Regions from separate parts of the Streptococcus jiangjianxini genome, predicted to be linked through region 1. Evidence: predicted binding sites of a transcription regulator. Region 1 holds the regulator's gene; the other holds the start of a gene.

Region 1 (4,210 bases):
GTTCTGAAAAAGTGTTGACGGAAGGGATGGCTAGTGCAGGGAATAACTCTGTTTCACGTCTCTTGTACTCAAACCAAATAGCCTACCTTTACAATACTAAAAAAGAATTGCTGTTTACGACTAGCACGAAAGTGGACTATCTCACTCTGGGACCACTTAATAAGCTTCGTTCAGAGCGGATTGATAAAGATCGAGGGTTCACGATTAGCGTTCCTATTTACAATGAGTCTGAGACAAAAGTGATTGGCTATGCTAAGCTGTTCCATAATCTTGAATTCTATTATGCTTTGAAGAATCGTTTGATTATTGTCTTGTTATTCTTGGAAGTTGGAACAATTATTATCGTCTTGGTCATTATGCGCTTCAGTATTGAGGTCTTCCTGAAACCTATCTATAGTTTGCGTCGTATTATGCGTCGTATCGAAGGTGATCCTACCGATTTGGATGTACGAGCTGAGATCAACAGTGGCGATGAGATAGAGGAGCTATCTCACATGTTTAACGCCATGATGGCCCGTATCGCTGAACAAAATAAATTACAACAACAGTTTATTAGCGATGTTAGTCATGAGTTGAGAACGCCAGTAGCGGTCATTAAAGGCCACTTGGACATGCTTAGTCGCTGGGGAAAAAATGATCCAGAAATTTTGGAAGAAAGTTTAGAAGCTAGTCGTCACGAAGCCCATCGTATGAATCTAATGATTAGTGATATGCTTGATTTGATTCGTCTGCAAGGTAATCTGTCTGAAAAAACTAAAGAAGTGAGCCGTTTAGAATCTTCTATGCAAGTATCCTTGTATAATTTTGAAATCCTAAGGCCAGATTTTCAATTTGCTCTTCATGTGAATGCTAATGATGTTTGCGCCAAAATCGCCAAGAACCATTTCGAACAAGTTCTGACGATTTTGATTGATAATGCCATAAAGTATTCACCACATGGCGGTTTAATTGAACTATCCTTAGATAAGGAGGAAGATTACGCCTTGGTTACGGTTAAAGACCATGGCGAAGGAATTGCAAAAGAAGATTTACAAAATATTTTTGAACGGTTTTATCGAACAGATAAGTCACGCAACCGTGAAGGAACTAGGGCTGGATTGGGTATTGGTTTATCGATTCTTAAGCAAATTTGTGATGCCTATGATTGCCGTTTGAGTGTTGAAAGTGAGGTCAATGTTCAAACAACTTTTACCATTGCCATACCGTTGGCGGAGCCATCGCCAGACTTTTTTGAGGAGTAATGGGTATATCCGATAACTCAGATAAGATGAAATAAGTCGTTACTATTTTAAAAAGTAGTGGCGACTTATTTTTTGTCTAAACTGACCGGATGAAGCTTATGTTGAAGTAGGTGATGACTACCATACCAAATGTGTGAAGAAGACTTATGATGATTTTGCATATAAGGAATTAGCCGTGATGATGTGTTTATACTTGGTTAATTTCAAAAAATAACCTTTTTTGATTTTTTCTTAAGTAGTGCGGACAAAAGCAACCTCCTTTATTAGTGATAGCAGCACTGTCACTAATCATACCACTACGGCGAAAATAGCCTTTCAAGCTCACTTCGTTCGCCCCAAACTGCGGAATCTTATTTTGTTATTTGATACATCGTGTTATTTTTTTGATTTTAGATGAGTATTATATCATCATAATGTTAAAAAATGTTTAGCATTGAAAAATGACGTCATGCATTTTTTTAAGCGAGTACAGATGCTTGCCAGGACAAGCGTATGAAAGGGGTTAGTGAAACAATAATATTTTTTATGTATGTCGTATGTCGAAGTTCAGGTATTTCAGCGACAAGCTAGGTGTGGTATTTTTGGGCAATTTTAGTAGAGGAAAACTACGAAATTGTCGATGTTTAACAGTACGATCATTCGGAAATCTCTGTTTCATATGTTTGTCGTGTGAATGTTCTTGGTCAGTTTATTTCTGGTTGAAAATATGCTATAATAAAGTATTAAAAAGCTGATTATAAGTTGGTATTTGAATGACATTTTAATTCAGTTTTACCAATAACCATTTTAAGAAAGATTGGGGTGATTTTTGTGCGTTGTCCAAAATGCCATACTACAAAATCAAGTGTTGTCGATAGTCGTCAAGCCGAAGAAGGGACAACTATCAGAAGACGCCGAGAATGCGATCATTGCCATAATCGCTTTACAACATTTGAACGTGTTGAAGAATTACCGCTCTTAGTGGTTAAAAAGGATGGGACCAGAGAAGCTTTCTCAAAAGATAAAATTTTACATGGAATCATTATGAGTGCCCAAAAGCGTCCAGTTTCTAGTGATGACATCGAAAATGTTATTCGTCGTATTGAACAGGCTATTCGTAGTAACTATGAAAATGAGGTTCCAAGTACAGTCATTGGTAATATGGTTATGGATGAGTTGGCAGAACTTGATGAAATTACCTATGTGCGATTTGCTTCTGTTTATCGCAGCTTTAAGGATGTTGATGAAATCGAAGAATTGCTGCAGCAGATTACCAATCGTGTTCGTGGGAAAAAGGGTAATTAATGAGACCGATTGATGCATTTTCGTTTGTCAAAGGTAATCTGGTTGATGGGTCATCGCAAGCTTTGATGGCTTGTTATTACCCGATTATTGGTCAGGATGCCTTTAGTGTTTATCATTATTTGATAGCCTTTAAGGATGATGGAACTAAGAAACATAAGTTCTCAGAGATTTTAAATCATACGTTAATGGGAATGGCAGCTTTTGAGGCCGCTTTAGCAACCTTAACCGCTATGGAGCTTGTGGCTTTCTATCAACAGAGAGACGTTTATTTTATCAAACTTAAGGCTCCTTTATCTAGTGAAGATTTTTTAAACGTGCCTCTTTATCGACAATTGCTTACCCAAAAGATTGGGGAGATTGCTGTTAAGGAGTTGGTAGCTGTTTTGCCAGAAAATGCGCAGAATTTGTCTAAAAACTTCTCTGATGTGTTTGATGATCAAGGGCAAGTAGCTCTCATTCAAAAAACTAGTAGCTCCAAAGGGACTTTTGATTTGGATGCTTTTAAAAAGTTGATGAAACGTGATGGTTTATCTTTTGCTCAAGAGGAATCGGACGTTATTGGTTTGTATCGTATAGCTGAGCAACATAAAATGACTTGGCATGATACTTACTTACTTGCCAAGGAAACGGCTGTTAATTTAACGATTTCCTTACCACGAATGAAAGCGAAAAAAGAGCAGTCTAAGAAGGATTCTCCTAAATCAGGAAAATTGACGTCACAAGAAGCCGTTATTGTTAAGGAAGCCCAACGTGATCGAGCAGATGTTTTTTTAGCTAAAATTAAGAAAACACGCAAGGCTTCGATTGTTGCTGATGAGAGACAGTTACTCTTAGAGTTGGCTAAGATGGGTTTTTTGGATGAAGTTATCAATATCATTGTGCTGTATACCATTATGAAAACCAATTCAGCCAATGTGAATAAAAAATACGCCATGAAGATTGCCAATGATTTTGCTTTTCAAGAGATTAATAGGGCTGAGACAGCTGTTTTAAAAATGCGAGAGTTTTCAAACAAATCAGTAAAAAGCACTCAAGCAACATCGCCTAAACAAGCAAAACCTAATGTTCCAGAATGGAGTAACCAAGATTATCAAAATCAGACGTCTGATGAGGAACAAAAACGATTAGAAGAAGCAAGACGAAAAGCCTTGGAACGTCTTAGAAAGGACTGATCATGGAAAAAGTAGGACACACTTTAAACAAATCGGGACATTCTAGGCATTTCGATGCAAACCAGATGGCCCAGTTAATCTTATCGGATCCAGATGTGGTGGCCTTTATCAACCAACATGGTTTGACCCAAGACGAAATCAAGCGTAGTTTACCTAAGTTCAATCAATTTATCAACGAACGCCGCAAGTTTCAAGATCAGGAAGACAGTTATATTGCCAAAGGTTATGAACCTATTTTAACCATGAATGAAGGCTATGCTGACGTGACTTATTTGGAAACCAAAGAATTGAAAGAAGCTCAAGCGCAGAAGGCGATTGAGAACCGGATTACTTTAGTTAGCCTCCCAAAATCTTATAAAACCATTTCTTTTGATGATGTCTTACTAGATGATGTCAAGCGTTTGGACGTTTATGAAAGTTTAATTGACTTTATTAGCCAGTATCCCAGTCCAGATCAAAAAGGACTCTATCTATACGGCGACATGGGAGTAGGAAAATCCTTTTTTATGGCAG
Region 2 (4,210 bases), on a different contig from region 1:
TTCGATAGTTGACGAATCGGTAACAAAGGTTAGTGCACGTGTCATAGTCTTGATAGAGCGACCAAAATCAGGCGAAGTCATCATGTTAACGACGTTGGTTGAACCAAGGTTACATGAAATGTCAGTTCCCATTGAGAGGTAATTTTGTCCGTCATCGATAAGACTTGGCTTTTGTACTTGAAGAATCTCTGAACACAAGTTTGACATGATGATTTTGCCATCGATAGGATTAGAACGATTGGCAGTGTCGACATTAACAATATAGGGATAACCAGACTCTTGTTGCAATTTGGAAATCTCAGTTTCTAAATCACGAGCTTTTATTTTTGTTTTCTCTATATTGGGATTGGCTACCAGTTCATCATATTTTTCAGTGATATCGATATAGTTGAAAGGGATGCCGTATTCTTTTTCGACACTATATGGGCTAAAGAGGTACATGTCTGCATTCTTGCGAGCCAATTCGTAGAATTTATCAGGGACTGTTACTCCGAGTGAGAGGGTTTTAACACGTACTTTTTCATCAGCATTTTCTTTCTTAGTAGAAAGAAAGGCTATGATATCTGGATGGAAAACATTGAGATAAACCACACCGGCACCTTGGCGTTGTCCTAATTGGTTAGAATATGAGAAACTATCTTCAAATAATTTCATGACTGGAACAACGCCAGAAGCGGCTCCAGCAAAGCCTTTGATAGGCGCGCCAGCTTCACGAAGATTGGAAAGGGAAATGCCAACACCACCACCGATACGTGACAGTTGGAGTGCTGAGTTGATAGAACGACCAATTGAGTTCATATCGTCAGTGACTTGAATCAAGAAACAAGATACCAACTCACCACGTCGGCTACGTCCAGCATTGAGGAAAGAAGGTGTAGCAGGCTGGTAGCGTTGGTTAATCATCTCTTTAGCCAAATCGCGCGCTAATTCCTCGTTCCCATCAGCGAAGTAGAGGGCATTAAACATCACACGGTCTTCCATGCTTTCAAGGTATGACTCACCATCATTTGTTTTGAGAGCATATTGTTGATGGAATTTATAGGCAGCCATAAATGACCTGAATTGGAAGCCTTCATTCTCTAGTTCCTGTGCTAAAGATTCGATAAAGGCTTGACTATATTTTTGGATGAAACCTGTTTCGATGTAGTCGTTTTCAATGAGATAATTGATCTTTTCTGTAACGGAAGAAAAAGGCATCATGTTAGGTTTAACATTTTCTTCAAAGAACGCGGCGAGAGCTTCTTTGTCCTTATGCAAAGGAATTTGTCCATCAACAGGACGGTTAATTTCGTTATTTAAACGGAAATAGGTAACATTTCCTAAATCTTTAAGACTCATTTGATAAGATTCCTTTTACTATATTAGTGTCTATTGATGTGCCACTAAATTCTAATTCATAAAGTAACGGTAGGTGATATGTTTGTGATAATTCCCTAGCTTCTCGACAAAAATCAGAACCGAAGTTCCGATTGCCAATGCCAATAATACCATGGCAATAGGCTAAATTGTCCGCAATGAAGTCTTCAACATAATCAAAGTTATCATTGTATGTTGGGATGATTAAAACAAATTTATCATGGCACTGGGGTGTTTGCCCATGTGGGGTTAAGAGCACCTTATCATCCTGGGCAATATCAAGTTTGTCGATGAATCTGGCTGTCTGACCAGTCAAAGTATGAAAAGCAACTTTCAATGGGATGACCTAATGCTAAATGATTTCTTTAAGTTTAGCAGGTTGGAAACCAGAGAAAACAATATCACCAGCTTGAATGACTGGAGCTGATGCAAATCCTAAACTTTTAACATATTCAATGTGTTCAGGTTCGTCGTCAATATTGATTTCTTTGAAAGAAACGCCTTCTTTTTCTAAGAATTTTTTAGTCATTTTACATTGCATACAATTATTTTTTGAAAAAATAGTAATATTACTCATTTAATAATTCTCCTTTTTAAGTACCACAATAGCATACCCAAAAATGATATAAATTGCAATAGATTGCTATCAACAAAACACAAAATATAGTTATACATTTTTGTTATACCCCAATATATTGTGTTTTATTGAAAGCGCGAAGAAAACAGACAAAGACAGTATTTTGGCTAATAGTTACCTAAAAATAGTCGATGATTTCTTCCTACGGCGTTTGAAAATGGATCCTTGCCTTTTGAGGATGATAATGTAAGTAGGCAGAAAGTAACCTGTAAATTTTTTCAATCGGGATTATAAAATCTTGAAAAAAAAAATAGTTTATGATATAATTGGAAATTGTAAGGGTTATCATGGATGACTCAAAAATTAAAAAGAGAAAAAAGGAGAACCATCATGGCTTCTAAAGATTTTCACATTGTAGCAGAAACAGGTATTCACGCTCGTCCAGCAACTTTGCTCGTTCAAACAGCTAGCAAATTTGCTTCAGACATTACTCTTGACTACAAAGGTAAAGCAGTAAACCTTAAATCAATCATGGGTGTTATGAGTCTTGGTGTTGGCCAAGGTGCTGACGTTACTATTTCTGCAGAAGGTGCAGACGCTGATGACGCTCTTGCTGCAATCGAAGAAACAATGACAAAAGAAGGATTGGCATAAGAAAATGACAGAAATGCTTAAAGGAATTGCAGCATCTGATGGTGTTGCCGTTGCTAAAGCATACTTATTGGTTCAACCGGATTTGTCATTTGAGACTGTTTCAGTTTCAGATACAGATGCAGAAGAAGCTCGTCTGGATGCAGCTCTAGCGGCGTCTCAAGACGAGCTTTCTGTTATCCGTGAAAAAGCCGTAGGTACGCTTGGTGAAGAAGCGGCATCCGTTTTTGATGCTCATTTAATGGTTCTTGCTGACCCAGAAATGATTGGTCAGATTAAAGAAACGATTCGTGCGAAACAAGTCAATGCGGAAGCTGGATTGAAAGAAGTTACTGACATGTTCGTAACGCTCTTCGAAGGTATGGAAGATAACCCATACATGCAAGAGCGTGCAGCGGACATTCGCGACGTTGCAAAACGTGTCTTAGCCCACCTCCTTGGGGTGAAGTTACCAAATCCAGCAACGATTAGCGAAGAGTCAATTGTTATTGCTCATGACTTGACTCCTTCAGATACCGCTCAGCTTGATAAGAGCTTTGTTAAGGCTTTCGTAACTAATATCGGTGGTCGTACAAGCCACTCAGCTATTATGGCTCGTACTCTTGAGATCGGTGCTGTTCTTGGAACTAACAACATTACCGAACTTGTCAAAGATGGCGATATTTTAGCTGTTAATGGTATTACCGGTGAGGTTATTATTAATCCAACACAAGATCAAATTGCCGAATTTGTCGAAGCTGGTAAGGCTTATGCTGCACAGAAAGCTGAATGGGCTCTTCTTAAAAATGCGCAAACGGTCACAGCTGATGGGAAACATTTCGAATTAGCTGCTAATATTGGTACACCAAAAGATGTTGAAGGTGTTAACGATAATGGTGCCGAAGCGGTAGGTCTCTACCGTACTGAGTTCTTGTACATGGATTCTCAAGATTTCCCGACAGAAGATGAGCAATATGAAGCCTACAAGGCTGTACTCGAAGGTATGGACGGTAAGCCAGTTGTAGTTCGTACCATGGATATCGGTGGTGACAAGGAACTTCCTTACTTTGATCTTCCAGATGAAATGAACCCATTCCTTGGTTTCCGTGCGCTTCGTATCTCGATTTCTGAAACTGGTGATCAAATGTTCCGTACACAGATTCGTGCTCTGCTTCGCGCATCTGTACATGGTCAATTACGCATCATGTTCCCAATGGTTGCTTTATTGAAAGAATTCCGTGCGGCAAAAGCAGTCTTTGATGAAGAAAAAGCTAACTTACTATCTGAGGGTGTGGCAGTAGCGGATGATATCCAAGTAGGTATTATGATTGAGATTCCAGCAGCAGCTATGCTTGCTGATCAATTTGCTAAAGAAGTTGATTTCTTCTCAATTGGTACAAACGATCTTATCCAATACACTATGGCAGCAGACCGTATGAATGAACAAGTTTCATACCTCTACCAACCATATAACCCATCAATCCTCCGCTTGATTAACAATGTTATTAAGGCAGCTCACGCTGAAGGTAAATGGGCAGGTATGTGTGGTGAGATGGCTGGTGACCAACAGGCTGTACCACTCCTTGTCGGAATGGGTCTAGATGAGTTCTCAATGTCAGCAACATCGGTGCTACGCACACGTAGCCT

Evidence for each region. The regulator NrdR, encoded in region 1, represses ribonucleotide reductase genes. The targets are predictions, from matches to a motif close to ACACNATATATNGTGT.
Region 2: a site for NrdR is predicted at 2,042-2,057, ahead of nrdH (glutaredoxin-like protein NrdH). Genes of this name have one in related genera too.

What each region holds. Positions count from the first base shown of each region.
Region 1 is NZ_JBEHGL010000003.1:20,622-24,831, reverse strand. Features, by position in the region: gene ABP870_RS02220 (sensor histidine kinase) at 1-1,241, shown strand, start outside; gene nrdR (transcriptional regulator NrdR) at 2,052-2,525, shown strand; gene ABP870_RS02210 (helicase loader) at 2,525-3,697, shown strand; gene dnaI (primosomal protein DnaI) at 3,700-4,210, shown strand, end outside.
Region 2 is NZ_JBEHGL010000001.1:76,659-80,868, reverse strand. Features, by position in the region: gene nrdE (class 1b ribonucleoside-diphosphate reductase subunit alpha) at 1-1,338, opposite strand, end outside; gene ABP870_RS00535 (class Ib ribonucleoside-diphosphate reductase assembly flavoprotein NrdI) at 1,328-1,693, opposite strand; gene nrdH (glutaredoxin-like protein NrdH) at 1,709-1,933, opposite strand; gene ABP870_RS00525 (phosphocarrier protein HPr) at 2,324-2,587, shown strand; gene ptsP (phosphoenolpyruvate--protein phosphotransferase) at 2,592-4,210, shown strand, end outside.